3 regions of the Reyranella sp. genome follow, and region 3 is predicted to be linked to each of the others. Evidence: predicted binding sites of a transcription regulator. Region 3 holds the regulator's gene; each other region holds the start of a gene.

Region 1 (7,069 bases), 490 kb from region 3:
AGCCTGGAGTTGGGGTGAGGCGCCCCTTCAGACGATGCGGTCGGGCATGCGGTAGGCGCCCTTCATCCAGGAGCCGTCGAACTCGCCGTCACGCGCATGGTCAATGTCGAGCGCCTTCACGAACTTGAGCGTCTTGTCGATCACCGGGCCGTCGAAGCCGGCTTAGTTAGGCGACCTGCTTCGCGCCGGCGTGCACGCCCGCCTGATCGAGCACCGCCTCGAGCGGTACGCCGCGCCAGCGCGCATTGCCGCTGCTTCTGAACAGATCGCCTTTGGCAGCGGCCCTCACGGAAGCGAACGCGGAGCCGGGCCGAGCCGTTCTGGTCAGCCACGATCGGCTTTTCGGAATCGACCGGGATTTCCCCGGTGTGGCCCTCCACCTGTTCGGACATCGCCATGGCTTCAGGATGACGACGCGCAGGGGAACAGCCTTCGTCAATGTTTCCGCACTGGACGACCCGATCAACGGAGACAGCTACACGATCATTGACATCAAGGGCAGCGCGATCGCTGCGCACGCGGTCAAGATCGAGAGGCCGGCCGCCGGTTAGCTTCGGCACCTCATGTAGGGAGAGCCGGCAACCATCGTCCCCACGATGGGAGGCAGCGCTCTCCGGTCCAGCTGCTCGATCAGGACGGTCCCGCGCTTTTCGTTCGCATTGAACCGGAAAACGAAAGGCTGGTCCCCGCCCTTCGTATTTGGTCCGATCCAAACCTCGATGCCTTCATAACGGGTGCCCCCCGCGCAGGTCAGGCACACATCGACGGGTGCCAGCTTCGACTGCTTTCCACCGGATTGCACCGTTATCCCCTGCGAATCCACGATCAGCCTCGGCTCGCGGGTGCAATCCCCGCGCGGCGCGTACCGGCCCGCAAGGTCCTTGGGGACTTCCATCGCCCCGGCTTGCCCGCACGGGCCGGCCAAAGCCCATCCGACCAGGCCCACGGTGAAAGCCAGTCGCTTCATCTTCTTCCCGCACTTCAGCTGAAGGCCTCGTCCCACGTCCCCTTGGTCGAGGCTTTCGAGTACTCCGTTGCGCGGTTCTCGAAGAAATTCGTGTGCTCGATGGCGTTGAGCATCTGGTCCATCCAAGGCAGCGGGTTCTTGGCGTCCTTCTTGTAGATCGGCTGCAGGCCAAGCTGGATCAGGCGCCGGTCGGCGATGAAGCGGATGTAGCGCTTCACGTCGGTCGCGGTCATGCCCTCGATGCCATCGATCTCGAAGGCGAGGTCGATGAAGGCGTCCTCGTGGTCGACGATGGTCGAGCAGGCGAGGTAGATCTCGCGCTGCAGGCTCTCGGTCCAGATCTCGGGGTTCTCCTGCACGAAAGTGCGGAACAGCTTGACGATCGAGTTGCAGTGCAGCGTCTCGTCGCGCACCGACCAGGTCACGATCTGGCCCATGCCCTTCATCTTGTTGAAGCGCGGGAAGTTCATCAGCATCGCAAAGGAGGCGAAGAGCTGCAGGCCCTCGGTGAAGGCGCCGAACACCGCCAACGTCTTGGCGATGTCGGCCTTCGAATCGACGTTGAAGCCCTGCATATAGTCATATTTGTCTTTCATCTCCTTGACGGTGAGGAAGACCGAATACTCCGTTTCCGGCATGCCGATCGTGTCGAGCAGATGGCTGTAGGCGGCGACGTGGACCGTCTCCATCGCGGAGAAGGCGGCCAGCATCATCTGCACTTCGGTCGGCTTGAAGACGCGGCTGTAGTGCCGCATGTAGCAGTTGTTCACCTCGACGTCGGCCTGGGTGAAGAAGCGGAAGATCTGCGTCAGCAGATGGCGCTCGCTGTCGGTCAGCTTGTTGCGCCAGTCCTTCACGTCGTCGGCCAGAGGCACTTCCTCCGGCAGCCAGTGGAGACGCTGCTGCATCAGCCAGGCATCATAGGCCCACGGATAGCGGAACGGCTTGTAGATCGGCTTGGCGTCGAGAAGGGACATGGGATGAATTCCAACAAATGACATCAACCCCGTCGTCTCGACCGGAGCGAAGCGGAGTGGAGAGACCTTGCTTCAACGAAATGGCGGTGAGTCGCCGAGAGAAGGTCCTTCCACTCCGCTTCGCTCCGGTCGGGACGACCGAGGCGCGTTACGCTACTGGCAGCTCAGGCACTCTTCGTAATCGTTGTTGGTCCCACCGGCCGGCAGGCCGACCGGTGGGACAGCGGGGGCGTCGACTCGAGGTAAAGACAGGGCATGATCGCCCAGCGGCGAGACGACCGCGTCATTCGACACGACGTCGGCGCGCTGGATCGACAGCGAACGGCAGTAGTAAAGCGTCTTCACGCCGCGCTTCCAGGCCATCATGTGGATCTGGTGCAGGTCGCGCTTGTGCACGTCCGCCGGCAGGAAGAGGTTGAGCGACTGGCTCTGGCAGATGTAGGGCGTGCGGTCGGCGGCATGCTCGATCAGCCAGCGCTGGTCGATCTCGAACGCCGTCTTGAACACCGCCTTCTCGTGGTCGTCGAGGCAGTCGAGATGCTGCACCGAGCCCTGCGTGGTGGTGATCGAGGTCCAGGTGTCCTCATCGTTGCGGCCCTTCTGGGCCAGCAGCTTCTCGAGGTACGGGTTGCGCACCACGAAGGAGCCCGACAGCGTCTTGTGATTGTAGACATTGGCCGCCGACGGCTCGATGCCGGGCGAGGCGCCGCCGCAGATGATCGAGATCGACGCCGTCGGCGCGATCGCGAGCTTGTTGGAGAAGCGCTCCTCGATGCCGAAATCGGCGGCATCCGGGCACGCACCGCGTTCCCGGGCGAGCGTCTTCGACGCCTGGTCGCACTGGCCGCGGATGTGCTTGAACATCTTCTTGTTCCACACCTTGGCCATCACGGCCTCGAGCGGGATGTTGTTCTGCTGCAGGAAGGAGTGGAAGCCCATCACGCCGAGACCGACCGAGCGCTCGCGCATGGCGGCGTACGTCGCCTTGGCGAAGTCAGTGCCGGCGGTGTCGATGAAGCCCTGCAGCACGTTGTCGAGGAAGCGCATCACGTCCTCGATGAAGGTCGGATGCTCGTGCCATTCGAGATAGGTCTCGAGATTGAGCGACGACAGGCAGCACACGGCCGTACGCTGCTTGCCGTGATGGTCGACGCCGGTCGGCAGCGTGATCTCCGAGCAGAGGTTCGAGGTCTTGACCTCGAGGCCCGCCAGCTTCTGCTGCTCGGGCCGCGCCTTGTTCACGTGATCGACGAAGATCAGGTAGGGCTCGCCGGTCTCGATACGCGCGGTCAGGATGCGGATCCAGAGATGGCGGGCCGAGACCTTGCGCAGCACGGCGCCATCCTTCGGCGAGACCAGGCCCCATTCCTCGTCGTTCTCGACCGCGCGCATGAAGGCATCGGAGATCAGCAGGCCGTGATGGAGATTGAGCGCCTTGCGGTTGGGATCGCCGCCGGTCGGACGGCGGATCTCGATGAACTCCTCGATCTCGGGATGGCTGACCGGCAGGTAAACCGCCGCCGAGCCGCGCCGCAGCGAGCCCTGGGAAATCGCCAGGGTCAAAGAATCCATGACGCGGATGAAGGGCACGACACCGGAGGTCTTGCCGTTCATGCCGACCTTTTCGCCGATCGAGCGCAGGTTGCCCCAATAGGAGCCGATGCCGCCGCCCCGCGCCGCCAGCCAGACATTCTCGTTCCACAGGCCGAGGATGCCTTCGAGCGAATCGTTGGCCTCGTTCAGGAAGCAGGAGATCGGCAGGCCGCGCTGGGTCCCGCCGTTCGAGAGAACGGGGGTTGCCGGCATAAACCACAGATTGGAAATGTAGTCGTAGATGCGCTGGGCATGCGCATCGTCGTCGGCATAGGCTGACGCCACACGCGCGAACATCTCCTGATAGGATTCGCCCGGCAGCAGATACCGGTCGGACAGGGTGGCCTTGCCGAAGATCGTCAGGCGGGCATCCCGAGAAGGATCGGTAACAACCCGCGCACCGCTTCGAACTTGAACAACATCAAACACTTGCGGCTCCCCTTTTCTTCTTGTCCACAGATGTGGATAAAACATCTTGTGGAATGATACCTACATCTAGGGGCCGGTTTCTCCAGCCCCGCTATCCCTAGATGATACGCGGGACGGCGGGTCTGTCATTTCCAAATTTATTCCTCAATTGTGAGTCTCAGGAATCAAGGGTCAACCCTCTGTTTTTGAACAGGAAATCCGGGTTTGAAATTTTGTTTTTCGAACCCTTGACCTTCTTCGCAGATGCAGCAAGGCAATGAGAACAAAACGCGCTTTGCCACGGATTCCGTGGCCGTCAGACGGAATCCATAGCGATTCGGCGCACCGTCGTCGGGGGAGCGGGCCAAACCTCCCATGGGATGGGCACTTCCAGCCTTCACGTCTTCGTCGTCAGACCGTCATCGGCAGGCGTACCATCCGCACCCCCGCCGCACGGACGAGGACAGGATCATGGTCACGGCGCTTGCACCACGCATTTACGGGCTCGACGCCATCGGCGCAGCCGCCGGCACGGAGGAAGCCCAGGCCTTCGCCCGCCGCCTCTATGAAAGGGTCGCCGACAAGGACCTGGCGACCGCCTCGGCAGAACAGCGGGCCGCCGCCGCTGTGGCGCTGCTTGCCTTCGCCCGGCGCCGCCTGCCCGGCGTCGCCAAGGTGCGGGTGTTCAATCCGACGACTGCCGAGCACGGCTTCGAGAGCCGCCATACGATCGTGCAGATCGTCAACGATGACATGCCGTTCCTGGTCGATTCGATCGTCAACGAACTGAACCGGCGCGAGCTCGGCGCGCATCTGCTGGCCCATCCGGTGATGCCGGTGCGGCGCGATCTCGATGGCGACCTCCTGATGTTCGCCGAAGCCGACGGGCATGCGCCGTCCGAATCGTTGATGCAGATCGAGATCGACCGCCAGGCCGAGCCGGCCCAACGCGACGATCTCGCCGCGGCGCTGGCCCGTGTGCTCGCCGAAGTGCGGCTCGCCGTTGGCGACTGGAAGGCGATGCGGCAGGCAGCGGTCGACGCCGTCGAGGACCTGGCACCCGCCCGCACCGAGGAGGAAGAGGAATTCCTGTGCTGGCTCGAGGCCAATCACTTCACCTTCCTCGGCCATCGGCGCTACCGCTATGTGGACGACACCGCGCAGCCCGGCGGCATCCGCTACGAGGTGATGCCGGGCTCGGCCCTCGGGATCCTGAGCCGCGACGAGGTCCGGCTGTTCGACGCCGGGCTGGGCGGCGGCGAGGCGATGGCGCGGTTCGCGCGCGGGCCGCGGACGCTCCTGATTCTCAAGACCGACCGCGAATCGCTGGTCCATCGTCGCGGGGCGATGGATTGCGTCATCGTGAAGACGCATGACCTGGACGGAAGGGTTACCGGCGAGCGGCGCTTCGCCGGCCTCTTCACCTCGACCGCCTATCACACGCCGGTGCTCGACGTGCCGCTGCTGCGCGACCGGGTCGAGCAGGTGCTGCGCCGGGCCGGACTGGATCCCAACAGCCATGACGGCAAAGCGCTGCTCGCGATCCTCGACACCTATCCGCGCGACGAGCTTTTCCAGATCGACCCCGACACACTCTACGATCATGCGGTCGGCATCCTGCAGCTCCAGGAGCGCCGCCGGGTGGCGCTGTTCGCCCGTCGCGATCCCGTCGGCCGCTTCGCGAGCTGCCTGGTGTTCGCGCCGCGCGAACGCTTCGATGCCGCACTGGGCGAGCGTTTCAGCCACATCCTGGAGGAGGCGTGGCACGGCGACGTGACATCGATCACCGGCTCCGGCAGCACCGCGTCGCCGCTCGCCCAGGCGCTCTACACCCTGAAGCTCCATACGCCGGACAGCCCGACACCCGATCTCGCCGAAACGGAGCGCGCGCTGGCCGACGCCGCGACCTCGTGGAACGACCGGCTCGATCAGGCGCTGCAGGACCGTCCGGCGGCGCGGCGTTGGCGCGACTGGTTCCCGCCGGTCTACCGCGAAAGCTTCGAGGCGTCGCAGGCAGTCGCCGATATCGGGCCCTTGCAGGCGGCGATCGGCGGCACCGAGTTCGGCGTGCGCCTCGGACGGCGCGCCAGCATGCCGCCGCACCGCTTCGCGGTGCGCCTGTTCCATCCGAGGAAGCCGATCGCGCTGTCCGACATCCTGCCGCTTGCCGAGAATCTCGGCCTGCGCGTGCTGAGCGAGGCGCCCTTCCTGCTGCAGGCCCCGGGCAAGGACGGTGTCGCGCTGCAGGTGCTGAGGGTCGAGACCGCGGACAGGTCGCCGGTCGATCTCGTCGAGGCGGGGCCACGCTTCGCCGAGGCGCTCGATCATCTGTGGGCGGGTACCCTGGAGAATGACGGGTTGAACAGGCTGGTGCTGGGCGCGGGCCTCGCCTGGCGCGAGGTCGCGCTGCTGCGCGCCTATGCCAAGTATCTGCGCCAGACGGGCATTCCCTTCAGCCAGGACTACATGGTGCGCGCGCTGGTCGCCTACCCCGCGATCGCCCACGGCACCGTCGAGCTGTTCAAGGCGCGCTTCGATCCGGCGCTGGGCGAGGCGCAGTCGGCCGAGCGCACGACCCGCATCGAGGCGATCGAGAAGTCGATCGCCGAAGCGCTGGAGGGCGTTGCGACGCTCGACGAGGATCGCATCCTGCGCCGCTTCCTCGATGCCGTCCGCTGCAGCCTGCGCACCAACTACTGGCTCGACAAGGAATGGATTTCCTTCAAGGTCGACAGCCGCGCGATCGACGATCTGCCGGCGCCGCGACCGCTGGTCGAGATTTTCGTCTACAGCCCGCGCATGGAAGGCATTCATCTGCGCGGCGGCCGGGTGGCGCGCGGCGGCATCCGCTGGTCCGACCGGCGCGAGGACTTCCGCACCGAGGTCCTCGGGCTCATGAAGACGCAGATCGTGAAGAACGCGGTGATCGTGCCGACCGGCTCGAAAGGGGGCTTCTATGTGAAGCGCCCGCCGGCCGGCGGCACACGCGAGCAGATGCAAGCCGAGGGCATCGCCTGCTACCAGACGCTGATCCGCGGCCTGCTCGATCTCACCGACAATTACGTCACGGGCGGGATCGCGCCGCCCGCCAACGTCGTGCGCCATGACGGCGACGATCCCTATC
Region 2 (7,069 bases), 4.0 Mb from region 3:
CAAGGGCCTGCTCGGCCCGATCCTCGACGATTGGGACTTCAAGATCATCTTCGCCGTCCCCGGCATCGTGCTGGCGACCGTCTTCGTCACTTTCCCCTTCATCGCCCGCGAGCTCATCCCGCTGATGCAGGAACAGGGCACCGCCGAGGAGGAAGCGGCGCTGACCTTGGGCGCCTCGGGCCTGCGCACCTTCCTCACGGTCACCCTGCCCAACGTCCGCTGGGCGCTGCTCTACGGCGTGCTGCTGTGCAACGCCCGCGCGATGGGCGAGTTCGGCGCAGTGTCGGTCGTCTCCGGCCATATCCGCGGCCTCACCAACACCATGCCGCTGCATGTGGAGATCCTTTACAATGAGTACAACTTCGTCGCTGCTTTCGCCGTCGCCTCGCTTCTGGCCGGCCTCGCCCTCGTCACCCTTGTCGGCAAGTCCATCCTCGAATGGCGACACGGCGACGGGCTCGCCGCCGCCCGGCGACACTAGCGGTCCTCCCGCCGAAGACGCCGTTCGCATCACGGCGCAGGGGCTCGGCAAGAGCTTCGGCGCCACCGTCGCGATCGACGCCCTCGACCTCGAGGTCGGGCCGGGCGAGCTTCTGGCACTGCTCGGTCCGTCCGGCTCGGGCAAGACGACCCTTCTACGTCTCGTTGCCGGCCTGGAAACGCCGACAGCCGGCCGCATTCTATTCGGCAGCGAGGATGCGACCCTTCTCAGCGTCCGCGACCGGAGGGTCGGCTTCGTCTTCCAGCACTACGCGCTCTTCAAGCATCTCAGCGTGGCCGAGAACGTGGCGTACGGCCTGCGCGTCCGGCCGCGTGGGACCCGGCCCTCCGCGCGGGAGATCCGGCGCCGCGTCGACGAGCTGCTCGACCTGGTCCAGCTCGGCGGCCTCGGCAAGCGCGCACCGGCGCAGCTCTCGGGCGGCCAGCGCCAGCGCGTGGCGCTAGCCCGCGCGCTGGCCGTCGAGCCGCGCGTGCTGCTGCTCGACGAGCCATTCGGCGCGCTCGACGCCCAGGTGCGGCGCGACCTGCGCGGCTGGCTGCGCGACCTGCACGAACGCACCGGTCACACCACGCTATTCGTCACCCACGACCAGGAGGAGGCGCTGGAGCTGGCCGATCGCGTCGCCATCCTGAATCGTGGCCGGATCGAGCAAGTCGGCTCCCCCGACGAGGTGCTGGACCATCCGGCAACCGCCTTCGTCGCGGGCTTCGTCGGTGAGGCCGTACGTCTTCCGGTCGAGATCGCAGGCCGCTCGCTGCGGATCGGACGACATTCCCTCTCGGTACCGCACGCGATCAAGGACGGACCGGCCGACCTGTTCGTGCGTCCCCACGATGTCGCCCTTGCCAATGCCGCCGGCGGAAATGCTCTCCCGGCGACGATCCTCTCGGTGCGCCGCACGGGACCGGCGCGGCGGGCCGAGCTTCTGCTCGACGACGGCCTGCCGCCGGTGGAGATCGAGTTGCCGCTGAGGCAAACCGTGCGCAAGGGCCAGATGGTGCACGTCCGGCTGCTCTCTCTGCGGCTGTATCCGCGATGACGACGGCCGACGAGCTGCAACGCCGCCGAGAGGCCGCCATCGCGCTACATCGAGCGGACGAGACGACCGGCGCCTGACCGCCTTCCGCTTGGATCAGTAGGTCCTCGGCACGTACAGCTCAGGCGCAACCGGCGTCCGGTGATAGTCGGGCTTGTGCTCGCGCACCGGCAGCACGATCGGCGGGCGGGGCACGTCCTCGTAGGGGATCTGCTGCAGCAGGTGATGGATGCAGTTGAGCCGTGCCGCCTTCTTGTTGACGCCTTCGACCACCCACCAGCGCGCTTCGGGGATGTGCGTCCGGTGCAGCATCTCTTCCTTGGCCTTGGTGTACTCCTCCCAGCGGCGCCGGGATTCGAGATCCATCGGACTGAGCTTCCATTGCTTGAGCGGGTCGTGGATCCGCATCAGGAAGCGCAGGTTCTGCTCCTCGTCGGTGATCGAGAACCAGTACTTGATCAGGACGATGCCCGAGCGCACCAGCATGCGCTCGAACTCGGGCACCGTGCGGAAGAACTCCTCGACATCCCCCTGCGAGCAGAAGCCCATCACCCGCTCGACGCCGGCGCGGTTGTACCAGCTCCGATCGAACAGCACGATCTCGCCGGCCGCCGGCAGATGGGCGGTGTAGCGCTGGAAATACCATTGGCTGCGCTCGCGCTCGGTCGGCGCCGACAGGGCCACCGTCCGGCAGACGCGCGGATTGAGCCGTTGCGACACGCGCTTGATCACGCCGCCCTTACCCGCGGCATCGCGGCCCTCGAACAGCACGACCACCTTCAGGCCCTTGTGCACGACCCAGTCCTGCAGCCGGATCAGCTCGCGCTGCAGCCGAAGCAGCTCCTTGAAATAGTGGTGGCGCTCGACGCTCTCCGGCGCCGGGCTGTCGCCGGATTCCTCGAGCAGCTGCGCCAGGCGATCGTCGTCCATCTCCAGCTCGCGCTCCTCGTCGATGTTGTCCGCCATCTCGTCGTGGAGGCGTGCGCGCAGTGCGGCGTCCTTCTCGTCAGTCATGTCGTTCATGGCAATGGCTCCGTGTGACTCACAAACCGTCTTCGCGGTGCACGTCATGCACCACGACGCCCTGCCCCGGGGGAGGCATCGAGATCCAGACCTTATGCTTCAAGGTCCGCATCGTATCCTCGTATCCGCTCTGCCAGTGCTCGCGCATGGAGGTGCCCGAGAACTCGTAGTCCTTCGCGTGACCCTCGTAGGACTTCTGCTGATAGATCAGCTGCAGGATGGCGACCTCGGGCAAGTCCGACAACTCCGCCTGAAGCCGCTGCTCGTCTTCGCTCAGGAGCTCCGCCGGGATCTTGGCGAGCGCCTGCTTGAGACGGGTCTTCCACGAATGGATGCGCCGGTAGAGGTCGGTGTTGTAGCGGGTGCGCGACGAATACATGATGTCCTTGTGCCGCGCCATCACCTCGTGGATGTCGCGCGGCAGGACACCTCGCGCACTGAAAAGGTCGACCTGGAAGACCAGCGAGTTGAGGTTGTCCTCCTGGTCGAGCAGATGCTGCAGCGGCGTGTTCGAGACGATGCCGCCGTCCCAGAAATGGTCGGTGCCAATCTTCACCATGGGCAGTGCCGGCGGCAGGGCGCCGCTGGCCATCACATGCTCGGGGGCGATCTCGTCGCGCCCATTGTCGAAGTAGACAAAGTTGCCGTCGAGCACGTTGACGGCGCCGACCGCCAGCCGGACCGCCTTCTCGTTGATCAGCGAGAAGTCGACGAGCTCGAGTAGCGTCTCGCGCAGCGGCGCGCTGTCGTAGTAGCTGGTGGCGTTCCGCGAGCCGGCGAAGCTGAACCATGGGCTGGGATGGCGCGGCGCGAAGAAATCGGGCTGTCCCTGCGTGATGGTGAGCCACGAGCTCGCCGCGTTGCGCGCCTGGCGGAAGATGTCGCCGTCGGGCGTGTAGTTCCACACCTTGCGCTCGGTGATCCGCTCCCAGAAGGTGCGCAGCTTCTGGACCCGCAGCGCCGGCGGGTTGCCGGCAATGATCGTCCCGTTGATGGCGCCGATCGACACTCCCGAGATCCAGTCGGCCTCGAGGCCCGCTTCCTGGAGCGCCTCGTAGACTCCGGCCTGGTACGCACCGAGCGCTCCGCCGCCTTGCAGCACGAGCGCGATCCGGTCGCAGCCTTCCGGTCGCGGGACAAGACGCGTTGCACGCCCCTGCAACGATTTCGCGACGTTCACTGCAGCGTCACCCATCGATCTCTCCGCTAGCCGAGGGCCATACTTGGCCATCAACGCGTGACACGATCGTGACGGCGCCCAATTGCAGATGCACTGCGCCCAATCCATCACGAGACCGTAACGGGTTCGCTGTTTGCTGTAGCCTGCATTTGTGTTCTCGGGGGAGAGCGATCATGACCGACATCACCGCACCGCTGCGTCATTCAGGAGGAACGCCGCACGGTGATCCGCGTCCCAAGCTTCACCACCCGGTCAACCCGCTCACGATCATCGTGTTCGGAGGGGTCCTTGCCGCCACGCTGCTGTACGTGGCCTACAGCCTGTATGTCGATGTCGGTGAGAGCGGCGCGTCCGCAACGACCTTCCTGCCCTTCCTGCTGCTCTTCGTGGCGCTGCTGATCGCGCTCGGGTTCGAGTTCGTGAACGGCTTCCACGATACCGCCAATGCCGTCGCGACTGTCATCTACACGCATTCGCTGCCGGCCAATGTCGCGGTCGCGTGGTCAGGCATGTTCAACTTTCTCGGGGTGCTGGCCTCGAGCGGCGCTGTCGCCTTCGGCATCATCGCGCTGTTGCCCGTCGAGCTGATTCTGCAGGTCGGCACGGGGGCCGGCTTCGCCATGGTGTTCGCCCTGCTGATCGCCGCCATCCTGTGGAACCTCGGCACCTGGTGGCTCGGCCTGCCGGCGTCGAGCTCGCACACCCTGATCGGGTCGATCATCGGGGTCGGCGTCGCCAACGCGTTGATGAACGGCCAGGAAGGCACATCCGGCGTGGACTGGACCAAGGCGACGGAGATCGGCTACGCCCTGCTGCTGTCGCCGGTGTTCGGCTTCTGCGCCGCCGCCGGCCTGCTGCTGCTGCTCAAGCTGGCGGTGCGCAATCCCGACCTCTACGCCGCACCCAAGGGCAACCAGCCGCCGCCGTTGTGGATCCGCGGCATCCTTGTGCTGACCTGCACCGGCGTCTCCTTCGCCCACGGCTCGAACGACGGCCAGAAGGGCATGGGCCTGATCATGCTGATCCTGATCGGCACCGTGCCGACGGCCTACGCGCTCAACCGCGCGATGCCGGTGTCGCAGATGGAGGACTTCCGCAAGGCATCGATCGCCGCCTCCGAAGTGATCCAGAGCAAGGCGGCGGGTCACGGCATCCTCGGCGACCCGCGACCGGCCGTGACGCTGTACGTGTCGAAGCGCAAGATCAACGAGGGCACCTATCCGTCGCTCGCAGTGCTGGTGCGCGACATTGCGAGCCAGGTCGACCAGTACGGCTCGCTCGCCAAGGTGCCCGCCGCCGCCGTCGGCAACACCCGCAACGACATGTACATCGCGTCGGAGGCAATCCGCTTCCTGATGAAGGACAAGGAGAACGAGCTTTCCAAGGACGAGGCCGCCAAGCTCAACGCCTACAAGAAGTCGCTCGACAACTCGACCAAGTTCATCCCGCTGTGGGTCAAGGTCGCGGTCGCCGTCGCACTCGGGCTGGGCACAATGATCGGCTGGCGGCGCATCGTCGTCACGGTCGGCGAGAAGATCGGCAAGAGCCACCTGACCTACGCCCAAGGCGCCGCAGCGGAGATTGTGGCCATGGGCACGATCGGCGCCGCCGATGTCTTCGGCCTGCCGGTCTCGACCACCCACGTCCTGTCGTCGGGCGTCGCCGGCACCATGGCGGCGAACGGCTCGGGCCTGCAATGGGAGACCGTGCGTAACCTCGCGATGGCGTGGATCCTCACCTTGCCGATGGCAATGATGATGTCCGCCGGCCTGTTTGTCCTGTTCGTCAACATCTTCTAGCGGCCGCTTCGGGACCGGCAGGAGGGGCTCATGAAGGCAATAGACGTGATGGTCCGCAACGTGGTCACCGTGCGGCCCGACGACGATGTCGCGCACGCCATCGAGCTGCTGGCCGAGCACGACGTCAGTGCGCTGCCGGTCGTCGACGACAGTGGTACGGTGGTCGGAGTCCTGAGCGAGGCCGATTTGATGCGGCGGCGGGAGATCGGCACGGAAAAGCACCGCTCGTGGTGGCTCGAGGCCATAACGCCCGGCGTCACGCTGGCGACGGATTTCGCCAAGGAACATGGCCACAAGGTCCAAGAGCTGATGTCGGATACCGTCATATCGGCATCCGAGGAGACGCCGCTCGGCGAGATTGCTGCTCTGCTGGAGAAGCATCGCATCAAGCGGGTGCCGGTTCTGCGCGACGGCAAGCTGGTCGGCATCGTCAGCCGGGCGAACCTCATCCAGGCTCTGGCCGTCTCCCAGGCTCAGGCTGCCGCCTCGCCGAACGGTATCGGCGATCGCGGTATTCGGCTCGAATTGCTCTCTCGCATCGCTGCGCAGCCGTGGACCGACTTCGGCTCGCGCAACATCATCGTCAAGGACGGGGTCGTCCATCTCTGGGGCCTCGTCGGCTCCGACGAAGAGCGCAAGGCGCTGGTTGCCCTTGCCGAGGAGGTACCGGGCGTGAAGAGCGTTTGCGACGAGACCTTCGCCGCGTATGAATGACGGTCCTGCCGGTTCCTGTTCCGACGGCGCGGCCGAACATGAGCCTGGCACTCGGCGCGCTCTGCTGATGGTCGAGCTCGGCAGCGAGGTCGAGAGCTGAGGCCCACGCCTACCGCGCCGCCTTCTGCTCCTCCAGCCGGTCCGTCGCCGGCGGCGGCGTGCGCGAGAGGTCGGCGATTTCCTTGCGCAACTCCGGGGTCATCGCGACGTCGACCGACGCGAGCGAATCCTTGAGCTGGTCGAGATTGCGGGCCCCGATGATCGGCGCGGTGATCGCGGGATGCGCCGCCACCCAGGCGATCGCCGCGCTCACCGGATGCAGCCCCTTCGCCTTGCACAGAGCGACGTATTTTTCCGCCGTCTCGAACGCCCACTCCTCGCCGTAGCGCGCCTCGTACATCTTGTTGGTCTTGAGCCGGCCCGAGGCCTGGCCGAAATACTTGCCCGACAGCAGCCCGGCCGCGGCCGGGCTGTAGGGGATGACGCCGATGCCGTTGTGCTCGGCCATCGGCAGGATTTCGACCTCGGCCTGGCGCTTGACCAGGCTGTACATCGGCTGGATGACCTGCAGGCGCGCCCAGTTGTTGCGCTCCTGGAGGTCGACCGCGCGCTGGGTCTGCCAGGCCGACCAGTTGCTGACGGCGGGATAGATCACCTTGCCCGCGCGCACCAGGTCCTCCAGCCCGCGCATCGACTCCTCGATCGGCACCAGCGCGTCGTAGCGGTGCAGGAACAGCACGTCGATGCGATCGGTCTGCAGGCGCCGCAGGCAGCCCTCGATCGCCTCGACCATGTGCCGCCGCGAGGTGCCGCGC
Region 3 (7,069 bases):
GTGCGTCGCTCGGACGGGTCGGGCACGACCTACAACTTTGCCTACTATCTGGCCGAGGTCAGCCCGGAGTGGAAGACGAAGGTCGGCGTCAGCACGGCGCTGCAGTGGCCGGTGGGCATCGGCGCCAAGGGCAACGAAGGCGTGGCCGGCAACGTGGCGCAGACCAAGGGCTCGATCGGCTATGTCGAGTACGCCTACGCCAAAGAGAACAAGATGACCTTCACCAAGATGATCAACAAGGCGGGCAAGGCGGTCGCGCCGGGCTCGGACACGGTGCAGGACGCCGCGGCGAGCGCCGACTGGAATTCCAAGCCGGGCTTCGGCGTGATCCTGGCCAACCAGCCGGGCGACAAGTCCTGGCCGATGGCGGCCGCGACCTGGATCCTGATGTACAAGAAGCCGGAGAAGCCGGCCGAGTCGGCCGAGGCGCTGAAGTTCTTCGCCTGGGCCTACACCAAGGGCGACGCGATGGCCGAGTCGCTCGACTACGTGCCGATGCCCCAGAACGTCGTCAACGACATCAAGAAGATGTGGCAGGCCGAGATCAAGGGCGCGGACGGCAAGCCGCTGTACTCGCCGACCAACTAATTCGGGACGGGGCGGGTGGAGACACCCGCCCCTCATTCTTGGGGGGTTTATGGCTTCGGGGGATCGGCACGTGAGTGAAGTTGTATTGAAGGGCGCAAGCGCACCGGCCGCGGCATCTGCCTCGCGGGCGGCGGTGCTTCGACGCCTGAAATTGACGGACTCCATATTCCATGGGCTGACGCGCGGCGCCTCGCTCGCCGTGCTCGCCCTGTTGAGCGGCGTCATCATCGCCCTCATCTACGGCGCGGCTCCCGCGCTCAGCACGTTCGGGTTCGGCTTCCTGTTCGACGAATCGTGGAACCCGGTGACCGAGCGCTTCGGCGCCCTGGCACCGATCTTCGGCACTCTGGTCACGTCGTTCATCGCGATGCTGATCGCGGTTCCGGTCGGCCTGATGGTCGCGTTCTTCCTGACCGAGCTCTGCCCGAAGATGCTGCGCCGCCCGATCGGCATCGCCATCGAGCTGCTGGCCGGCATCCCCAGCATCATCTACGGCATCTGGGGCCTGTTCGTCTTCGCGCCGTTCATGCAGGAGCATGTGCAGCCGCTGTTCATCAATACCTTCGCCAATGTGCCGGTCCTCTCGACGATCTTCGCGGGCCCGCCCTACGGCATCGGCATGTTCACCGCCGGGCTCATCCTGGCGATCATGGTGCTGCCCTTCGTGACCTCGATCTCGCGCGACGTGTTCGATGCCGTCCCGCCGGTACTCAAGGAGGCAGCCTACGGCGTCGGCTGCACGACCTGGGAAGTGTTCCGCTACGTCGTCCTGCCGTTCACGCGGGTGGGCGTCATCGGCGGCTTCATGCTGGGACTGGGCCGCGCACTGGGCGAGACGATGGCCGTCACCTTCGTGATCGGCAATGCCCATCACATCTCGGCCTCGCTGTTCGCGCCCGGCACGACGATTTCCGCCTCGATCGCCAACGAATTCACCGAAGCGGTGGGCGACCTCTACACATCGTCGCTGGTCGCGCTCGGCCTCATCCTCTTCTTCATCACTTTCTGCGTGCTGGCGATCGCGCGCTACATGCTGATGCGCCTGCAGCAGCAGGGAGGCAAGTAGGACAATGGCCACAACCACATCCAAGACGGCCGCCCTGGACAGTCCGCTCTACGCGGGCCGCCGCCGCCGCAACAGCATCGCCAAGGGCCTGGCGTTCGCCGCCACCATCTTCGGCCTGGGCTGGCTGGTCCTGATTCTGGCCGTGCTGCTCTACAAGGGCATCGATGGCCTCTCGCTCTCGGTGTTCACCGAGAACACGCCGCCGCCCGGCGCCGCGGGCGGCTTGCTCAACGCGATCCTGGGCAGCATCGTGATGACCGTGCTGGCGGTGTTCATCGGCACGCCGATCGGCCTCCTGGCAGGCACCTACCTCGCCGAGTACGGCCGTCACGACAAGCTTTCGAGCGTCGTTCGCTTCATCAACGACATCCTGCTCAGCGCACCGTCGATCGTGATCGGCCTGTTCGTCTACGAGATCCTGGTCGCGCCGATGGGCCACTTCTCGGGATGGGCCGGCGCCGTCGCCCTGGCCGTCATCGTGATCCCCGTCGTCGTCCGCACGACCGAGGACATGCTTATGCTGGTGCCCGACACGCTGCGTGAGGCCGCTGCCTCGATCGGCCTGCCGCGCGCCCACATGATCGTCCGCATCGCCTATCGCGCCGCCCAGGCGGGCATCGTCACCGGCATCCTGCTGGCCATCGCCCGCATCAGCGGCGAGACGGCCCCGCTCCTGTTCACCGCCCTGAACAACCAGTTCTTCAGCCTGAACATGGGCGCGCCGATGCCCAGCCTGCCGGTCGTCATCTTCCAGTTCGCCCTGTCGCCCTATGCCGAGTGGCAGAAGCTCGCCTGGACCGGCGCGCTGCTGATCACCGTCACCGTCTTGGGGCTCAGCATCCTGGCCCGTTCGCTTACCTCCGCGAGGAAATCCTGATGTCCATGCAATCCACCGACGCTCCCAGCGTCGCCGTTCCCGTCGCTGCGCACGGCCAAATCGACGTCTCGAAGCTCACGGCCAAGATCACGATCAAGAACCTCGAGTTCTTCTATGGCGACAGCCGGGCGCTGAAGGGCATCAACCTGTCGCTCTACGCGAACAAGGCGACGGCGTTCATCGGGCCCTCGGGCTGCGGCAAGTCCACCCTGCTGCGTATCCTGAACCGCATGTACGACCTCTATCCCGGCCAGCGCGCCACCGGCGACGTCATGTTCGACGGCGATAACCTCCTGCGTGAAGACCAGGACATCAACCTGCTGCGCGCGCGCATCGGCATGGTGTTCCAGAAGCCGACGCCGTTCCCGATGACGATCTACGAGAACATCGCCTTCGGCATCCGTCTCTACGAGAACCTGCCCAAGTCGGAACTCGACGGCCGGGTCGAGCACGCCCTGCGCCGCGGCGCGCTGTGGGACGAGGTCAAGGACAAGCTGGGCGCCAGCGGCCTCAGCCTGTCGGGCGGCCAGCAGCAGCGCCTGTGCATCGCGCGTACGGTCGCGGTCAAGCCGGAGGTCATCCTGTTCGACGAGCCGTGCTCCGCGCTGGACCCGATCTCGACCTCCAAGATCGAGGAGCTGATCGACGAGCTGAAGCAGGACTACACGATCGTGATCGTGACTCACAACATGCAGCAGGCCGCGCGCGTCTCGGACTTCACGACCTTCATGTATCTCGGCGAGATGATCGAGTTCGGTCAGACCGCGACGGTGTTCACGACCCCCAAGGACAAGCGCACGCAGGCCTACATCACGGGCCGTTTCGGCTGACCGGCGTGCCCGAAGAAGGATCAAGTACAATGGCGAGCGACCACATTCTGAAGCGCTTCGACGAAGAGCTGGAGCGCCTCAACGCGACGATCAACGAGATGGGCGGCCTGACCGAGAGCCAGTTCGCCAAGGCGCTGACCGCCGTGCGCGAGCGCGACACGCAGATCGCGGAGGAGGTGATTGCCGACGACGCTCGCGTCGATGCCCTCGATGTCGCGGTGCAGGAGCAGACCGTCAAGCTCCTGGCGCTGCGCCAGCCGATGGCGAACGACCTGCGCATGGTGCTGTCGTCGATCAAGATCGCGGCGGCGCTCGAGCGGATCGCCGACTACGCCAAGAACACCGCCAAGCGCGGCATCGTGATGACCCAGGGCACCGCGCCGGCGTCGGCGGTCGCCGGCATCGATCGCCTGGGCAAGCTGGTGAGGACCGCGCTGAAGGACGTGCTCGACGCCTTTGCCGACGGCGATGTCGCCAAGGCGCACGACGTGTGGAACCGCGACGAGGAGATCGATCAGGTCTACACCGGCCTGTTCCGCGAGCTCCTGACCTACATGATGGAAGACCCGCGCACCATCACGGCCTGCACACATCTCCTGTTCATGGCGAAGAACATCGAGCGGGCCGGCGACCATGTCACCAACATCGCCGAGCTGGTGAGCTTCCGCAGCACCGGTCAGAGCTTCGCCGAAACCCGGCGCAAAGGCAGTGGCTCACTCTACACGACGGATACGGCGTCATGAACGTGGCCACCACCGCTCCTTCCCGCCGCGACACGCAGACGTCGTCGCTGAAGCCGCGCGTGCTGATCGTCGAGGATGAAACCGCGTTGGTGGAGTTGCTGCGTTACAATCTCGAGCAGGCCGGCTTCGCCGTCGCCGTCGCCTATGACGGCGAGGAGGCCCTGGCCTCGGTGCAGGAGGATACGCCCGACCTGATCCTGCTCGACTGGATGCTGCCCTTGATGTCGGGCATCGAGGTCTGCCGCCAGCTGCGGCGCCAGACCTCGACAGCAAACCTGCCGATCATCATGCTGACGGCGCGCGGCGAGGAGGGCGATCGCGTGCGCGGCCTCGACGCCGGCGCCGACGACTATGTCCCCAAGCCGTTCTCGCCGACCGAGCTCGTCGCCCGCATCCGTGCCGTGCTGCGCCGGATCCGGCCGGCGCTCGCCGACGAGGCGCTGAGCTATGCCGACATCGTGATGGACCTCGTCGCGCATCGCGTGACGCGGGGCGGCAAGCCGGTCCATCTCGGGCCGACCGAGTTCCGCCTGCTGCGCCATTTCATGGAACATCCCGGCCGTGTCTTCTCGCGCGAGCAGCTGCTCGATTCGGTGTGGGGCAAGGACGTCTATGTCGAGGCCCGCACGGTCGACGTGCATATCCGCCGCCTGCGCATTGCGTTGAACGGCGACAGCGACGCCGACCTGATCCGCACCGTCCGCGCCGCCGGCTACGCGCTCGACGCGCAAGGGTAATTGCAAGGGTAGTTTTCCACACCCCGGTCACGCTCCTGTAGCGTGCCGCCGCTACACGGAACTCGCTCATTCCATCCTGGCCCCCCACGCCCCGCACTGGAATGGGCAGGTTCCCCCGGCACGGTTGATACCCCGTAGCCGATCTACGACTACCCCTCCTTCGGCCCCGAAGGAGGGGTTTCTTTTTCGAAGTGACGGCGAACGATGGCCGCCAACACGAGCGCAGGCAGGCCGAGCAGCGTGGTGTAGACGAAGAAGATCGCGTAACCCCCGAACCTGTGGGTGGCGGAGAATTCTTCCTGCAGCCTGTCGACGACCCATCCCGAGGAGCCGCCGAGCAGCTTTCCGGGCAGTGTCATAACCGAGGTGAAGAGCGCGTACTGCGTCGCCGTGTAGGCCGTGTTGGTCAGTCCCGACAGGAAGGCGATAAAGATCGAACCGGACATGCCGCCAACCAGGTTGTCCACACTGATGGCGATGGTGAGGATCAGCAGGTCCGGATGACCGACCCAAGCGAGCCACGAAAAGGTGAGATTGCTCGCTGCAATCAGGACCACCGCCGGCATCAGAAGCCTCGCTGCACCGATGCGGAAAACCAGCGCTCCGCCCAGCAGCGCGCCCAGGATCGTCATGGCGAAGCCGTAGATCTTCGAGATGTCGGCGATCTGATCCTTGCTGAACCCCATGTCGATGTAGAACGGGTTGGCCATGACGCCCATCGCGATGTCCGACAGCCTGAACAGGCCGATGAACAGCAGCAGGACGACCGCCATCCAGCGGAAGCGCGCGAAGAAATCGACGAACGGGCAGACGATTGCGTCATAGACGAAGATCAGCACCTTGCGCGACCAGCCGGGCATGTTCCCGAGCCCCGCGGCGAAGATGGCCACCTTGCCTTCGAGCGCGGTCGTCGCGGCGGTGCTCCGGCGCTCCGGCTCCGAGATCAGAAGGGTCGTCATGATTCCGACGAGACCGAGCGCCGCCATCGTCTGGTAGGCCGCCGTCCAGGAGACGAATTGCGCCACGTAGAGGGCGCCCGCCCCGGCGGCGAGGACAGCGATGCGGTAGCCGAGCTGGTAGGTCGCGGCCGTCGCACCCTGCAGACTCGCATCGGTTGCTTCGATACGGCAGGCGTCGAGGGCGATATCCTGCGTGGCCGATGAGAAGGCGACGACCAGTGCGAACACGACCATCCACCACAGGTCAGTGCGGGGGTCGCAGAACGCCATGGCGAGCAGGCCGCCCGCGATCCCGCTCTGGGCCAGCAGCATCCAGGAGCGGCGCCGTCCCAGCCAGCGGGTCAGCAGCGGCAGGGGGACGCGATCGACGACGGGCGACCAGACGAACTTGAAGGAATAGGTGATGCCGATCCAGCTTATGAAGCCAATGGCGGTGCGGCTGATGCCATACTCGCGCAGCCACGCCGACAGCGTCGAGAAGACAAGCAGGAAGGGCAGCCCGGCCGAGAAGCCGAGGAACAGGAACTGGACGACGCGCGGATGGCGGTAAGTCGCTAGCGACTCCCGCCACCCCTTTGCCGGTGCGTCAGCGCTCAAATCAGGTCCTTGAGCGCCGTCTCGGGCCGCGCGCCGACGTGGGAGATGATCTCTGCCGCAGCGATGCCGCCCAGCCGCGCGCATTCGGCGAGCGGCTTGCCGCGGGTGAAGCCGAACAGGAAGCCGGAGGCATAGAGATCCCCCGCGCCGGTGGTGTCGACAATTCGGGAGACGGGCGCGGCAGGAACGGCATAGGTTTCGCCGCCCTTGATCACGACCGAGCCCTTCTCGCTGCGGGTGAGGGCGGCGATTTTGGCCTCCTTGCGTGTCGCCTCGAGTGCCTTCTCGAAGGAGTCGACCTCGTAGAGCGAGGTGATCTCGGACTCGTTGCCGAACAGGATGTCGACCTTGTCGCGGATCAGGGCGCGGAACTCGTCGCGATAGCGGCCGACGCAGAACGAATCCGACAGGGTGATCGAGACCAGCCGCCCGGCGGCATGCGCCGCATCGAACGCCTTGAGCACTGCCTTCTTCGCCTCCGGCGCGTCCCACAGATAACCTTCGACGTAGGTCACCTGCGCGGCGCCGACGACGCCGGGGTCGATATCGTCGGGTCCGAGGCCGGTGCAGGCGCCGAGATAGGTGTTCATCGTGCGTTGGGCGTCGGGCGTGACCATGATCAGGCAGCGCGCGGTCGAGGGACCGCTGGTCGCTTGCGGGGTGTCGAACGAC

What was found. Region 3 encodes PhoB, which activates phosphate uptake and scavenging genes when phosphate is short. Its sites were predicted from a motif close to TGTCATNNANCTGTCAT; they were not measured.
Region 1: the regulator PhoB is predicted to act here: its motif matches at 4,352-4,368, upstream of ACQY8M_RS05095 (NAD-glutamate dehydrogenase).
Region 2: the regulator PhoB is predicted to act here: its motif matches at 3,799-3,815, upstream of ACQY8M_RS27305 (inorganic phosphate transporter).

The regions. Positions count from the first base shown of each region.
Region 1 is NZ_OZ257242.1:1,048,880-1,055,948, forward strand. It holds gene ACQY8M_RS05070 (GNAT family N-acetyltransferase) at 1-18, shown strand, start outside; partial or broken gene ACQY8M_RS05075 (molybdopterin-dependent oxidoreductase) at 40-250, opposite strand; gene ACQY8M_RS05080 (hypothetical protein) at 246-551, shown strand; gene ACQY8M_RS05085 (ribonucleotide-diphosphate reductase subunit beta) at 982-1,944, opposite strand; gene ACQY8M_RS05090 (ribonucleoside-diphosphate reductase subunit alpha) at 2,098-3,966, opposite strand; gene ACQY8M_RS05095 (NAD-glutamate dehydrogenase) at 4,417-7,069, shown strand, end outside.
Region 2 is NZ_OZ257242.1:5,576,891-5,583,959, forward strand. It holds gene cysW (sulfate ABC transporter permease subunit CysW) at 1-481, shown strand, start outside; gene ACQY8M_RS27290 (sulfate/molybdate ABC transporter ATP-binding protein) at 417-1,541, shown strand; gene ppk2 (polyphosphate kinase 2) at 1,635-2,561, opposite strand; gene ACQY8M_RS27300 (patatin-like phospholipase family protein) at 2,581-3,756, opposite strand; gene ACQY8M_RS27305 (inorganic phosphate transporter) at 3,915-5,540, shown strand; gene ACQY8M_RS27310 (CBS domain-containing protein) at 5,571-6,254, shown strand; gene ACQY8M_RS27315 (aldo/keto reductase) at 6,364-7,069, opposite strand, start outside.
Region 3 is NZ_OZ257242.1:1,542,530-1,549,598, forward strand. It holds gene pstS (phosphate ABC transporter substrate-binding protein PstS) at 1-588, shown strand, start outside; gene pstC (phosphate ABC transporter permease subunit PstC) at 638-1,654, shown strand; gene pstA (phosphate ABC transporter permease PstA) at 1,659-2,531, shown strand; gene pstB (phosphate ABC transporter ATP-binding protein PstB) at 2,531-3,361, shown strand; gene phoU (phosphate signaling complex protein PhoU) at 3,391-4,104, shown strand; gene phoB (phosphate regulon transcriptional regulator PhoB) at 4,101-4,841, shown strand; gene ACQY8M_RS07490 (AmpG family muropeptide MFS transporter) at 4,991-6,397, opposite strand; gene ACQY8M_RS07495 (adenosine kinase) at 6,394-7,069, opposite strand, start outside.